DNA from 2 places in the Planococcus kocurii genome. Region 2 is predicted to be linked to the other one. Evidence: riboswitches for the same ligand, from Rfam matches in the RefSeq annotation. Region 2 holds a riboswitch; the other holds the start of a gene.
What was found. Region 2 has a riboswitch for S-adenosylmethionine ahead of AUO94_RS11500 (methionine ABC transporter ATP-binding protein). Riboswitches for the same ligand answer to the same signal wherever they lie in the genome.
Positions count from the first base shown of each region.

Region 1: it holds a riboswitch for S-adenosylmethionine, as region 2 does, so the genes downstream of both, AUO94_RS13230 (methionine biosynthesis PLP-dependent protein) here and AUO94_RS11500 (methionine ABC transporter ATP-binding protein) in region 2, are expected to answer to the same signal.

Region 1 covers NZ_CP013661.2:2,722,805-2,730,642, reverse strand. Annotated here, with positions in the region: gene AUO94_RS13255 (ABC transporter substrate-binding protein) at 274-1,059, shown strand; gene AUO94_RS13250 (amino acid ABC transporter permease) at 1,088-1,747, shown strand; gene AUO94_RS13245 (amino acid ABC transporter ATP-binding protein) at 1,740-2,462, shown strand; gene AUO94_RS13240 (hypothetical protein) at 2,599-3,480, shown strand; gene AUO94_RS17460 (hypothetical protein) at 3,659-3,823, shown strand; gene AUO94_RS13235 (LLM class flavin-dependent oxidoreductase) at 3,948-4,955, opposite strand; SAM riboswitch class I at 6,203-6,308, shown strand; gene AUO94_RS13230 (methionine biosynthesis PLP-dependent protein) at 6,383-7,516, shown strand; gene metC (cystathionine beta-lyase) at 7,500-7,838, shown strand, end outside.
Region 2 covers NZ_CP013661.2:2,330,173-2,338,010, forward strand. Annotated here, with positions in the region: partial or broken gene AUO94_RS11485 (M20 family metallopeptidase) at 1-229, opposite strand, end outside; gene AUO94_RS11490 (MetQ/NlpA family ABC transporter substrate-binding protein) at 257-1,090, opposite strand; gene AUO94_RS11495 (methionine ABC transporter permease) at 1,123-1,773, opposite strand; gene AUO94_RS11500 (methionine ABC transporter ATP-binding protein) at 1,763-2,794, opposite strand; SAM riboswitch class I at 2,928-3,042, opposite strand; gene AUO94_RS11505 (glycerol-3-phosphate acyltransferase) at 3,154-3,795, opposite strand; SAM riboswitch class I at 3,929-4,044, shown strand; gene AUO94_RS11510 (O-acetylhomoserine aminocarboxypropyltransferase/cysteine synthase family protein) at 4,143-5,435, shown strand; gene metX (homoserine O-acetyltransferase MetX) at 5,448-6,461, shown strand; gene AUO94_RS11520 (helix-turn-helix domain-containing protein) at 6,577-6,807, opposite strand; gene AUO94_RS11525 (mechanosensitive ion channel) at 7,080-7,838, shown strand, end outside.

The sequences.
Region 1 (7,838 bases), 390 kb from region 2:
AGACTTTTCTTGTCACAGTTCTTAAGAGTAAAGTGCACGATCTGTAGCGCAGACAAATTCTACTAAACTGGCTTTCCACTACTAGGAACGATTATTTATTCGATTTACCTAGTCGTTATTATACGCAATTTTGTCATTCTTTCCTACTAAGGACAGCCGGGTTAGATCAACACATTTTTTTCTATTCTCTATTAAAAAACTCTTCTCAATTACCAACTCTTGTGTTAAAATTCATTATACCGAATAATTATACATTAAACAGGAGGAATATACATGATTAAGAAAAAACCATTTATCGCTTTGTTGGCATCGTCTGCATTATTATTAGGGGCTTGTGGAAATGACAGCACAAGTGAAAGTGATTCAGGAACTTCAGGAGAAAAAAAGGTTTTGGAAATGGCAACATCCGCTGAATTCGCTCCATTTGAATCACGCAATCCTGAAGGTGATATTGTCGGATTCGACATTGACCTTGCCAACCATATAGCAGATGAACTTGGCTACGAACTTGAAATTACTGATATGAAATTTGATGGCTTGATCGGAGCGTTGCAAAACGACCGGGTTGATATGGTCATTGCGGGTATGTCCGCTACCGAATCACGTAAAGAAAACGTTGATTTTTCAACAGAGTACAATCATTCTGGCGAAATGTTTGTCACTGTCAAAGATTCAGAACTGACTAGCCTTGAGTCATTAGAGGGGAAAAGTGTTGGGGTCCAACTTGGAACGATTCAAGAAGAAGGAGCAAAAAGCATTATCGCTGATGAAGGCATCAATTTCGAGTTAAAAGCGTTAGATGATTCTGGTGCGTTAATACAAGAAATTTTATCTGGTCGTATCGACGCCGCCTACATGGATAAACAAGTGGCTCTTGGCTATATCGAAGCACAGGATCTGGGTGCATTTGATGACCCAACAACTGCTTCACCCGGTATGGCCGTTGCTTTCCCGAAAGGCAGTGAGCTAGTAGAAGAAGTGAATGGCATACTTGCTGAAATGGAAGAAAGCGGCGAGTTAGATAAATTAAAAGAACAATGGCTGACTGAAGAAGAATAAATTACCTTGTAGAAAAGAGTTGTAATCGATGAACCTGGATTTTTCACAAATAGTTCCTTATATTCCGTTCATGCTAGAAGGAATTTGGACCACTTTGAAATTCGTATTTTTTGCGATTATTTTAGGTTCGATTCTTGGAACCTTGCTCGCTCTACTCAAAATAAGTAGCGTTGCACCTCTTAGATGGTTTGCCGATGCCTATACATCGATATTCCGGGGAACACCGCTGATTTTGCAATTGATGATTATTTATTACTCGATTCCACAGCTAACAGGCTATGACATTTCAGCATTTCTTTCGGCCATTTTGGCTTTTGGACTGAATTCATCCGCTTATATATCGGAAATTATTCGTGCTGGAATTCAAGCAGTCGATAAAGGACAAACAGAAGCGGCTCAAGCGCTCGGTATTCCGTACCGCTCGATGATGAAAGATATTATTTTGCCTCAAGCCTTAAAAAACATCTTACCCGCATTAATGAATGAATTTATCACCTTAACAAAAGAATCCGCTATCGTCTCGACCATCGGCTACCTCGATCTCATGAGACGCGCACAAGTAGTGGGTGCCGACTTGTTCCGTAACTTTGAACCGTTGTTATTTGTCGGCGTCATCTATTGGTGTCTCGTGATGGGCTTGACGATGATTGGTAAAGTTTTCGAACGGAGGTTAAAACAAAGTGATTAAAGTTCAACAGCTTTATAAAAAGTTTGGTACGAATGAAGTCCTCAGTGACATTTCTACTGTTGTCACGAAAGGTGAAGTCGTATCGATTATCGGTCCTTCTGGTTCAGGCAAATCCACTTTTCTACGGTGCTTAAACTTACTGGAACTACCGACTTCAGGCATTATTGAAATCAACGGTAAAAACTTAACGGCTTCTAAAAAAAATATCCACAAAATTCGGCAGCAAATCGGTATGGTATTTCAGCATTTTCATTTATTTCCTCATTTGACGGTGCTTGAGAATTTAACTTATGCACCGATGAAAGCAAAAGGCATCAAAAAAGAGGAAGCAGAATTGAAAGCACGATTGCTACTTGAACGCGTTGGCTTATCTGAAAAAGAAAAGGCCTACCCAAACAGCTTGTCTGGCGGTCAAAAGCAGCGTGTTGCGATTGCACGTGCTTTGGCTATGGAACCGGAACTAATGCTGTTTGATGAGCCTACTTCGGCACTGGATCCAGAAATGGTCAAAGAAGTGCTCGATGTCATGAAAGACTTAGCAAAATCCGGAATGACGATGGTTGTCGTGACTCACGAAATGGGCTTTGCTCGAGAAGTTGCAGACCGTGTTTTATTTTTGGATCATGGTGTATTAGTCGAGGAAGGCCAGCCGATGGAATTCTTTAGTCATCCGAAAACTGCTCGCGCTAAGGATTTTTTGGATAAAGTCTTGTAACAGGTATCCTTCTGGGTACCTGCTTTTCTATTTATCACTATTTGTTCATTTGATGCTCAAATGTGTTGGCGTTACTTCTCATTTCTGCATGTTATAATCGAAGCTGGCAAACACGCAGAAAACAGAGGTGGAAAATGTGTTTAGAAAAATCGTTATTTTAATAGGCGTCCTATTTTTCATGTCGCTGATTATCTTTACAGCTGTCATGTTCTTAAAAAATGAAGTAGAACTTTATTCGGAAACCGATGTGTCGTTAACCATTGAAAAGCCGACTTTCATTACATTCAGCGAACCGGAAGTCAGTAACAACGGTTCAGATCTTACGCAAGTTTACACGATGACTTTCCTTGGAATAGAGGTCGGCACATATACATTAGTCGATCGATCGCTTCAAAACGGCACTTCCATTATTTTCGAAGAAATCAAAAACACCGGTTGGATTCCTTACACATTGTCGATGAATGTTAACAAGTTAGAAGATACCGATTTTAAATCGTGGAATCCACAGCCGGTAGCCAAACTTGACGAAGCGTTGTATGGATTAGACTCAACGACCAATCCGCATGGCATTTTCACAACCAAAAATGGTGAAATTCTAATCGGCAATGTTTACGTATCGCGGAATCTACAACTAGGAAATGGCGACTCCGTGCAGGAATTGCGTCATGAAATTACGGATTTTACTACAGAAGAAGGCACCTTGTCGAAAAACCTTTGGTTGCCACCTAAGCACTCAAGTCAGACATGGCTAATGGCAGCTCAACAACCGTTATTCGAAACAGAAGAAGATGAAGACCAATGGATTGCATTTTCACTCGAAAATCGTTTGTCGCAGTTAAACTGGCTGACGCCTCAAGGTCCTTACGTTAAGCTTCAATTGACGGACGACCCACGAACACAACTTGCCTATGGGTATATCGATAAGCGAACGGCCGACCTCTCTTCCCTTGAATGGAATGAAACTTCGCCCTCTTTGTTCTTTGAGTCCATGATACTAAATGCTGAAATCAATCAATAATCATCTAAAAAGCGTTAAAGCCCCTGCTTTAACGCTTTTTTATATTCTTATCTTCTTTTCTTAATACCCAGGCAGTTAGCTTTCAAATTAACTAAAAATTCCGTATAATTAAAGTGAGTTAAAACCTTATTTCTGTTGCTACGCGGCGGCTGATTACTATATGAGGAGGTTGGTCATAATGGAACGCCGAGTACTCGATTCACAAGAAATAGAACTTCGGTTAGATGATGATTTTAATGCGATTCTGAATATGATTGGCGAAGGTGCACCCGTTTACACAACTTACAAAGAATTCAAGATAGAAAAAGAACGGCAGCGTGAAGAAGAAAAAGAGCTTCATTAATGTTGAATCATCGCTTTTCCGTTACCGGAGAGGCGATTTTTTTTATAACAAAAAGGGAGTGTCATGCAAAAGGAGCTACACTCAAAAGGTCCTAATTTATGACCTTTTGGGGCAGCCCCTTTACTTAATTCATCATTTTTGCTACAAAATCATATGAGCGCAAACGATCTTCCTGATAAAAAACCGGCGAATTGACGATAATCTCATTGGCTCTTGTTTTTTGAATAAAGTTTTTCAACTTTTGTCTAACAAGATCCGGTGTTCCAACCATCGTCGATTCAGAATCTAATTTGTCCCGGAAAATCGCAATTTCGCGGTCTGTCCAAACTTCCTCCAAGTGATCGATGGGTGCTCTAAATGTAGTTGGCTCGCCTCGCATCAAGGAGAACATCTGCTGCTGCGAAGAAGTCGCCAACCATTCTGCACGTTCTTGTGTTTTTGCAACAATAATCGTAACGCCAAGCATCGCGTAAGGAGCGGCCAACACCTGTGACGGTTTAAAGTTTTGATGATAAAGTTGCAAAGCCTGCATCATGTAATCCGGTGCGAAATGACTAGCAAATGAAAATGGCAAACCTTTTAACGCAGCCAGCTGTGCACTAAATCCACTCGATCCGAGTAGCCAAAGCGGAATCTTTATATTAGTACCAGGGTACGCCCGAACACGTCCGACAGGGTTAGCTGAAAAGTAATTTTCTAACTCCGCAACTTGCTGGGGAAAATCATCTCCGCTGCTATTCAAATTCCGACGTAACGCATGCGCAGTAGCTTGATCACTACCAGGTGCACGCCCTAGACCTAAATCAATGCGTCCAGGATAAATAGTTTCCAATGTACCAAATTGCTCTGCTATAACAAGCGGTGCATGATTCGGTAGCATAACTCCACCTGAACCTACACGAATCGACTCTGTTGCGCCTGCAATATGTCCAATAAGGACAGATGTCGCAGAACTGCCGATACCCGGCATATTATGATGTTCAGCTAGCCAATAGCGATTAAACCCCAATCGCTCCACATGCTGTGCCAACTCCACACTATTTTTAAAGGTCTGCGCTGTTTCTGCACCTTCGTTTATCGGTGCTAAATCAAGCACCGCCAATGGGATATTTTCAAATTTCTTAATATGCATAATTCCGTTCACTCCTATTCTCTTCCATTGTAGCGATGTTTATCTGAACCGTCCCTTTTTTTGCTCAAGCACCGAAAAGCGCAAGCTGCCATGTAGATTCGACGGGCATAAGACGCTCTGGTGAAGTGGCATGTTTTCAGCCACACAGCCGGAGTGGCTTATGACCCGAGAATCTGGCAGCTGGAGCTGGACAACATGAAAAGTGAAAGTGCCTCGTCAGCTCTGACAGGCATAAGACAGACCAGCAGTGTGGCGTTCTTTGCTACGCAGCTGGGTTGACTTATGTCCCGAAGAGCTAGGCACTTGCAACTGGACACCGAAAAGCGCAAGCTGCCATGTAGATTCGACGGGCATAAGACGCTCTGGCGAAGTGGCATGTTTTCAGCCACACAGCCGGAGTGGCTTATGACCCGAGAATCTGGCAGCTGGAGCTGGACAACATGAAAAGTGAAAGTGCCTCGTCAGCTCTGACAGGCATAAGACAGACCAGCAGTGTGGCGTTCTTTGCCACGCAGCTGGGTTGACTTATGTCCCGAAGAGCTAGGCACTTGCAACTGGACACCGAAAAGCGCAAGCTGCCATGTAGATTCGACGGGCATAAGACGCTCTGGTGAAGTGGCATGTTTTCAGCCACACAGCCGGAGTGGCTTATGACCCGAGAATCTGGCAGCTGGAGCTGGACAACATGAAAAGTGAAAGTGCCTCGTCAGCTCTGACAGGCATAAGACAGACCAGCAGTGTGGCGTTCTTTGCCACGCAGCTGGGTTGACTTATGTCCCGAAGAGCTAGGCACTTGCAACTGGACACCGAAAAGCGCAAGCTGCCATGTAGATTCGACGGGCATAAGACGCTCTGGTGAAGTGGCATGTTTTCAGCCACACAGCCGGAGTGGCTTATGACCCGAGAATCTGGCAGCTGGAGCTGGACAACATGAAAAGTGAAAGTGCCTCGTCAGCTCTGACAGGCATAAGACAGACCAGCAGTGTGGCGTTCTTTGCCACGCAGCTGGGTTGACTTATGTCCCGAAGAGCTAGGCACTTGCAACTGGACACCGAAAAGCGCAAGCTGCCATGTAGATTCGACGGGCATAAAGAAATTTTTCTTTTCCTATCCTCCCTTTACTAATCAAGCTAGTTGCCTACCCACTTCTTATATTTGCATTATTTAAAATTCAACACTTGCTTTCTTTCATTAATTGATTTATGATTAGGAACATCTAAACAGAAACACTAAACTTAATAAGATATTTCTTATCTAGAGAGACGGAGGGATTTGGCCCTGTGAAGTCTCAGCAACCAGTCTGACGAAGACTACGGTGCTAATTCCAATAGGCTTCTGCCTAACAGATGAGAAGAATGCATTTCCGGACAGGGGCTTTCTTCTTTATGAAGAAAAGCCCCTGTTTTCTTATTGAGAGGATGAGTAACATGACAAAACACAGCTTGGAAACTTTATTAGTTCAATTAGGCAATCACAGCGATCCCACAACAGGAGCCGTTAATCCGCCCATTTACTTGTCGACAGCCTACGAACATCAAGGACTTGGCCAATCAACTGGCTATGATTATACGCGCACGAAAAACCCGACTCGCTCTGTTCTGGAAGAAGGATTTGCAGAACTTGAAGGCGCAGATGCTGCATTTGCTTGCAGTTCTGGAATGGCAGCTATTCAACTCGTTTTGTCTCTTTTTCGTCCAGGTGATGAATTGTTAGTACCGGAAGATATTTATGGTGGAACATACCGCCTATTAGATCACTTTGCATCAGCTTATAATATTCACCCCAACTACACCGAGTTCAAAGATGTCCAAGACACAGAACAAAAAATAACCATTCATACACGTGCACTTTTTATTGAAACGCCCACCAATCCACTGATGCAAGAAATTGATCTCGTTGCTTATGCCGCATTGGCTAAAAAGCATAAGCTTCTATTAATCGTCGATAATACATTTTTAACGCCCTTCTTCCAACAGCCCCTATTACTGGGTGCAGACATTGTTATCCATAGTGCAACGAAATATATTGGTGGTCATAATGATGTTTTAGCTGGACTTGTTGCCGCTAAAGGCGATCGCATTTGCGAAAAACTGGCAACATTCCATAATTCGGTTGGTGCCGTTTTGTCCCCTTTTGACTCTTGGTTACTGGTTCGCGGATTAAAGACATTGCCTTTACGGATGCGACAGCATGACGCAAACGCGAAAACCATTGCTGAGTTTTTGTCTCAGCAGTCGTCTGTGTCTGATGTGTTGTATCCTGGAAAAGGCGGCATGTTGTCCTTCCGTTTGCAAAAAGAAGAATGGATAGCTCCTTTTCTTGAACACATTAAACTCATCACCTTTGCGGAAAGTCTTGGCGGTGTTGAAAGTTTTATTACTTACCCCGCCACCCAAACTCATGCAGACATGCCTTTTGAAGAACGGACGAAACGTGGCGTTTGCAATCGGTTATTGCGATTTTCAGTCGGGGTGGAACTTGCTGAAGATTTAATTGCTGATTTAGCACAAGCGTTTTCAGAACTAAATAAGGAGGTAGTTGAATATGACCGATCGCATTGAAACGAAGTTTATTCACTCTACTGGAGTCGACCCACAAACTGGAGCTGTCAATGTACCTATCTATTTATCTTCCACTTTTCACCAACAAAGCCTGGATTCGTTTGGACCGTTTGATTATAGCCGTTCTGGAAACCCCACTCGCCTAGCGTTAGAAGAAACCATCGCTAAGCTAGAAGGAGGCAAGCGTGGGTTCGCCTTTTCTTCAGGGATGGCTGCTATTTCCTCTGCTTTTATGCTGTTGTCTTCAGGTGACCATGTCTTAGTGTCAGAAGACGTTTACGGCGGAACTTATCGTTTTATCACGGAAATTTTGGACAAATTC
Region 2 (7,838 bases):
GAAAGTGAGCTTTCTTTACTGGCAAAAAAAGCAGTGTCGTGACCGGCGACGCCTTTGTCAACGGTAATCCTGCGTCTTCAAGCAAATCAATTAATAAAGAACTCGCATAAAATTCTTCATTACCAAGTTCAGGTTTGGCGTGAATTGCCTGGCTTGTTTCAATATATATCGTACGTTGCGAGTCGATGGATTGAGAGATGATCTGTCTTGCTTCCTTGATAAGGGTCATTGGAATTCCTCCTATATAGATAACTTCTTATTGGTAATCGACAAGCTCATCTACTGTAACAACAGTTGGAATTTGAGCACCTTTCGTATGCTCAATAATAAATTCAGCGGTATCTTCCTGTTGATAAATCTCGACGATTTTCTGGTAAGCTTCATTATCAGCGTCTTCAGCGTTTGCAGCAATCAAGTTAATATACGGTTTAGCCGTATCACTTTCGCGAGCGATTGGATCTTTAGTTGGGTTTAATCCCGCATCAACGGCAACACCATTGTTGATGATTGAAGCAGCCACATCAGGCATTGCACGTGGTGTATGACCAGACACCATAGGGACAATTTCAATGTTTTTTGGGTTTTCGATAATGTCTTCTGCCGTTCCAGTAAGTCCAGCATCGTCAGAAAGTGTGATCAATCCTGCTTCGTCGAGAAGTAATAGTGCGCGGCCCATGTTGGTCGCTTCATTGGGAGTTGCGATTTGTGAACCTTCAGGAATATCATCGATAGATTCGTATTTATCAGAATACAAGCCCATCGGTGCAATGACGGTCGAACCAATCGGTACGATATCAATATTATGCTCAGCAACAAATTCATCAAAATAAGAAATCGTCTGGAACGCATTCAAATCCAGTTCCCCTTCAGCTAGCGCTAGGTTCGGAGCTACATAATCAGAAAAAGTTTGGATTTCCAACTCAATTCCTTCCTTCTCCGCTTTGTCCGCAATATAATCCCAAATCGTCGTATCCGAACCGCTAATACCAAGTGTTACGGTCGTTTTGCCTTGTGCATTGCTATCGTCTCCGCAAGCAGCCAAAATGAATACCAGTAGTAAAAGTAATGTTGCTGTTAAAATTTTTTTCATGAGTAATTCCTCCATTTTTAAGGTGTATTTTACTAATTACGTCTGACTTGCCTCGATAATACATTTCCAAAAGATTGAACGCCTTGTACCAGTATGACCAAAATAGCTACTGTGATGAACATTACGACCGTGTCGAATCGTTGATATCCGTATGTAATGGCTAAGTCCCCAAGACCACCGCCGCCAATAGCGCCAGCCATTGCAGAAGCACCAATAAGTCCAACTACAGCGATTGTCAAAGCAAGAACAAGTGAACTTAACGCTTCGGGAATCAAGAAGCGAAAAATAATTTGCAACGGAGAGGCACCCATTGCTTGTGCGGCCTCGATCACACCTTTATCGACTTCAAGCAAAGAGTTTTCAATTAACCGAGCAATGTATGGCCCCGCATAGAAAACTAGTGGAACGATGGCTGCAGCTGTACCAATCGATGTACCGACAATGAGCCGAGTTAATGGAATAATGGCAACCATTAAAATAATAAAAGGAATAGAGCGAAAAATATTGATGACGACATTCAATACTTTAGACACGATTTCATTTTCCAACAAATGTCCATGACGTGTAACGACTAACAAGATACCGAGAGGAAAGCCAATCAATAACGAAAATCCAAACGCAACACCTGTCATATAGACGGTTTCCCATAAAGCTTCCAAAATTTGTTCGTAATCAACGGACATAATCAATGACCTCCTCTATTTGAATAGTGCTGTCCCTAATAGAAGATAAGGCACGTTCCACTTCGCTTGACTCTCCAGAGAATTCGACAATTAAGTTGCCGTATGGAACACCTTGCAATTCGGTAATATTGCCGAATAGTACATTCAAATCAACGTTAAAGTCACGTGACACTCGGGACATGAAGGGTTGACCGACTGATGTGCCAGTAAACTGCAACCGGTATATGGCCTGATTATTTTGTTTATCTTGAATTTGTGCTAGCAGCGATTCAGGCAACTCGTCGTTCATAACAGAGCGAACAAATCGTTTGGTGGTAGCTTGCTGTGGATTAGAGAAAACGTTAAAGACGCTTCCTTGCTCAATAACTTTCCCTGCTTCAAGCACGGCCACTTTGTCACAGATTTCTCGAATGACGCCCATTTCGTGTGTGATGAGCAGGATGGTAATATTGTATTCTTTATTGATTTTGCGAAGTAGGTCCAAAATCGATTTCGTCGTTTGTGGATCAAGTGCTGATGTTGCTTCGTCGCATAACAGAACGGAAGGATTCGTTGCAAGAGCACGAGCAATGCCGATGCGTTGCTTTTGTCCACCTGACAGCTGGTCTGGATATTTTTGCGCCTGATCTGCAAGTCCGACGAAATCGAGCAACTCTTTTACTTGTTTTTCGATATCATTTTTCGGTGTGTTAGCTAACAGGAGCGGCATAGCGACGTTATGATAAACCGTTTTTGAATGGAGTAAATTAAAATGTTGGAAAATCATACCGATATCTTTTCTGATAGTACGAATTTCTTTGCTAGATAGCGTCGAAATATCCTTTCCGTGAATTAATACACGTCCTTTAGAAGGACGTTCGAGCAAGTTTACAGTGCGGATTAGCGAGCTTTTACCGGCTCCACTAAAGCCAATAACTCCGTAGATTTCGCCAGTTTGGACAGTTAAATCGATGCCGTTCAATGCATAGATTTCCTGTTTACCTGATTGGTAGGTTTTGGCGACGCCTTCGAATTGAATCATAGTAAGTAGACCTCCTCATGCTGTATTGTTATTCAAATCGTTAATGCTCACAATCCGTCGAGAAACTAGACAAAAAGAGCCCCCTTTTTTCTTAACCATAAGAAAAAAGAGGGCTCCTGTTGAAACCATCTAATTCTCATCTTCCAAATGCATGGATGCATTTGCAGGAGTTGGCACAGTTTTTGCGGTTAAACAAATCTGCTGCCGAAACGTCATAGGGCCTGTCCCTCGGTTTCTCTGGATAAGAAAGTGATGTATGCTATTCGATTCGTGATTCCTACTTTATGGCGGAATAACAAAAAAGTCAAGATGAATATTGAAATTTATTTTTTAATCTTCAAAATTCATTGTATTCCTTTCTAAATGGACGGAGTAGGTTTCTTTCGAAAAACTGATGATACTGTAGGTTCACTGCCATTCTTTATTCGGATAATATTTTCTCGATGTTTCCATAAAGCCATCGTGAACAGGACTAGCGCTATTAGTAACGGCCATAGACCGACTGCAGGGATAAAGGCAATTACAAAATACACGGCGTACAAAACGAATACGCCAATGACAAGATAATTTGTTACCAGTGAAACAACGATCAATAACAATAATCCGAGCAACCCGAGCTTCCAGTCAAGCGCTATCATTACACCTATTACAGATGCTGTACCTTTTCCGCCGTCAAAGTTCATATAGAACGGAAAATTATGACCAACTATTACGGCAGCTCCTGCAACGAACAATAGGGTCCAGATTGTTGCAGTTGAAAAGCTACCTAAGTCCACTAACAAACGTAACCCCGCAACAACAGCAAAGCCTTTGGAAACGTCAATAAAGGCAACGAGCAAACCATATTTCCAACCCAGCACGATGGCTGCATTAGAAGCACCGGAATTTTTTACGCCCGAATTTTTGATGTTCACGCCTGATACGGCTTGTGCAACAAGTGAACCATGACAACAACCGATAAAATAACCTGTAATCAGTAAGAGCAAAATCCAAATGACCATCATTAATTCCTCCTCTACACTAAAAGATAACGTTTGAAAGAAGACAAGGTTTCAAAATTTTTTGACTAATAAGCTTGACAAACGCCAATAAAGTTTTTATACTTCACAACAAGATCAAAAATCAAATCAAATACTCTTATCAAGAGTGGCGGAGGGATAGGCCCTGTGATGCCCGGCAACCGACAGACATTTTGTTTGTAAAGGTGCTAATTCCTACAGAATCGATTTACAGGTTCTGAGAGATAAGAGGAGGAAACTCCGTAATTTACGGCCCTCTTCTTAGCGAAGGGGGCTTTTTTCGTCCCCTTTAGCATGTGTTACTACTAAAAAAACAGGGGGAATAGAAAATGACAAACTTTAAACCAGAAACATTATTATTACACGGAGGACAACAACCAGATCCAACGACAGGCTCTAGAGGTGTTCCTGTTTATAAAACCACTTCGTATGTTTTTAAAAATACACAGCATGCACAAGACCTCTTTGGACTGAAAGATACAGGCAATATTTACTCACGCATTATGAATCCGACGGTCGATGTCTTTGAACAACGAGTAGCGTTACTAGAAGGTGGCACTGCAGCAGTTGCTCTTTCTTCAGGAATGGCCGCTATTGCTTTTTCCATTTTGAACATTGCAGAAGCGGGTGATGAAATCGTAGCAGATAGCAGTCTTTACGGTGGCACCTACAATTTGTTTGCTAACACGCTACCACGCTATGGCATCACAACAAAATTCGTCGATGCGACCGATCCAGAAAATTTTAAAGCAGCAATTACAGATAAAACAAAAGCGATATTTGGTGAAATTATTGGCAATCCAAGCTTGAATGTTTTTGATGTCGAAAAAGTAGCAGAAATTGCCCATGCTAACGGATTGCCGTTATTGATTGATAATACATTTGCCTCTCCTTACGGCAGCAACCCGATTGAGTTTGGTGCAGACGTCGTCATTCATTCTGCGACAAAGTGGATTGGCGGACACGGAACGACAATTGGTGGCGTTGCGGTGGATGCTGGGAAATTCAATTGGGACAATCCACGTTTCCCAAATTATACACAGCCTGACGAAACCTATCATGGACTGCGGTACGGCATTGATGTACCAGGTGCAGCTTTTGCGACAAAACTTCGCGTTCAATTATTACGTGATTTTGGCCCTTCACTAAGCCCGGATAGTGCTCATGCTTTACTGCAAGGATTAGAAACTTTACATTTACGGATTCCAAAACACAATAGCAACGCTCAAATTATTGCAGATTACTTAAAACAGCATCCACAAATCGAGTGGGTAAACTTCCTTGGATTTGAAGAACATCCTTCTCATCAATTGGCGAAGAAATACTTGAAAAATGAAGGTTATGGATCGATTGTCAATTTTGGTATCAAAGGTGGAAGAGAAGCAGGACGTAACGTAATTGATCACATAAATCTCTGGTCTCATGTAGCCAATGTAGGAGACGCCAAGTCGCTAATTATTCACCCGGCTTCCACGACACATCAGCAATTGAACGATGAAGAGTTAACTGCATCTGGCGTAACGGAAGAGTTGATTCGTTTGTCTGTTGGATTGGAGAATGCAGAAGATTTAATCGCTGATTTGGAACAGGCCATACAGGCAGCAGTTTTGGAAAAGGTATAAGGAGGGATCGTCATGAAAACAGTATCCATTGGCTCATTAATCCTGGACTCTACTAAGACGATAGATGATGTGGAACTTGCATACGAACGTCTCGGAGATGAAACAGCTCCTGCGATCCTGATTTGCCATGCATTGACAGGTAACCAATACGCATTCGGTACTGAAAAAAATCCAGGGTGGTGGGCAGGATTAATCGGACCAGGAAAACCCGTGGATACAACTGTTTTTCAAGTGATTACCTTTAACGTACTCGGAGGCTGTCACGGATCGACGGGTCCTTTATCGAAAAATCCGAAAACAGGAATTCCTTACCGAGCTGACTTTCCAACATTGACGATACGTGATATGGTTCGAGCGGAATATCGTGCATTAAAAGAATTGGGAATTGACCACCTTGCAGGAGTCATTGGCGGTTCCCTTGGTGGAATGAAAACCTTAGAATGGGGAAACCTCTATCCAGATTTTACGGATGCGATTTTTCCGCTAGCTGTCACTCCCTATTACAGTGACTATGGAGTGGCGTTTAATCACATTGGCATATTGGCGATTGAAAGTGATGGGGATTTTAATAATGGAGACTATGCAGATGCGTCTCTTTTGAAGGGGTTTCATGTTGCTAGAATGGCAGGAATGGTTACTTATCGAAGCGGTCATATGTTCAATCGGCGCTTTGGTCGTAGTGGCGATGGCGAAGAATTTGATGTGCAGTCATATTTGAATTATCAAGGCAAGAAATTAGCCGGTCGTTTTGATGCCAATAGCTATGTATTACTGCTGAGAGCTATGAATACACATGATATCCAAGATGCTGTACTAGATGTTCCCGTCTATTCCTTATCTTTTACGCGCGATTTGTTGTATCCAAGTGAGCTAATGGCTCCGTGGCTTGAAAAACAAAAGACGGCAAGTTGGAAAATCGTTGAAACAGAATTTGGCCATGATGGATTTCTTGTTGAATTTGATAAATGGAGCGGATTTATCGAGAATAAGCTAAAAAGCCTAGTAGTGCCTGAGCTCACCAGATAATTAGTGAATTTCTGCTCGCACTGTTTCGCAAGCAAGACGTTGAAAATTATCTTCGATAACAAAAAGGCACCTAAAGGATACGCGTCCATTAGGTGCTTTTCTATGTGTACTAAAGTTAGTCTTCGTCTTTAATATCCACATCTTCTGGTATGGGCATAGTGCGCCATTCTTCTAGCGCTAGCTTGGCCTGTTCCAATTGTTGAAAATGCGCTTCAAATTGAGAGGTATTGATGATGTATTGTTCCCCGTCATGAACTGCGCGGATACGACCTTCTAATACGTAACGATTTACTTGTTCTTCGGGCATGGATAAAAAAGTGGCAGTTTCCTGGACTGTCATGTACATGGGATCTCCTCCTCTTTTCTTTTATTATAATAGAAGAAGACGGCTACCTCAAACCATTGGTGTCATCGTGTGTTCGTTAAAAAAGAATGTTAGTAGACGATGTTAATCATCAATTACCTTGTTTTCTTTAGAACTTTAACATCTAGACTTCGAACTGTTCGTTAATAAGAGTTTTTTTATGCGACTAAGGTTTTAATATATTAAGCGTTTAGCGATAGGAAAGTACGGGGATAGTACTAGTGAATACTATACAAAAAAAGGAGGACGACTGTATGAATGATATTGGTAATTCTTTTAGAGGCGTCGGATATACAATTATTGACTACATTCCAAATGTTTTAGGCGCGTTACTATTACTGCTTATCGCCTGGATTGTCGCAACAATTGTACGAGCCATTTTCACCAAAGGGTTAAAAAAAGCAGGTGCAGACCGGGCCATGGTCAAAGGACATATGGCGAAAACAAAAGAAAGTGCAGACAGCATGTTGGATTCCATAGGGAAAATTCTTTATTACCTCATTTTCATTTTGTTTATTCCGAGCGTTTTGCAAGCTTTGGATATGAACAACGTAGCACAGCCAATTTCAAATATGATGAACAAGTTATTGGCATTCCTGCCTAATCTGTTCATGGCCATCATCATTTTAGTCATTGGTTATTTTGTTGCCAAATTTGTGAAGAACCTTGTGTTCAGTCTTTTAACAGCGATAAATATTGATAAATGGTTCAATAAATTTACTAACAAAACAAGTGGTGCTTCGACAAGTACGACAAGAATGGACGCTGGAGACAAAGCAACTCTAGCTAATGTATTGGCTAATGTAGTGTTTGTTATCGTCTTGATTCCGATTTTGACCATTGCGTTAGAAACATTAAACATCCGTTCGATTTCTGAACCAATTGTCAATATGCTCAACCAAGTTCTAAACATGATCCCGAATATTTTCGTAGCGATCATCTTGATCTTGGTAGGTGTATTAATCGGTAAATTTGTAGGAGACTTGTTGATTAGCCTGTTGAACGGAACAGGT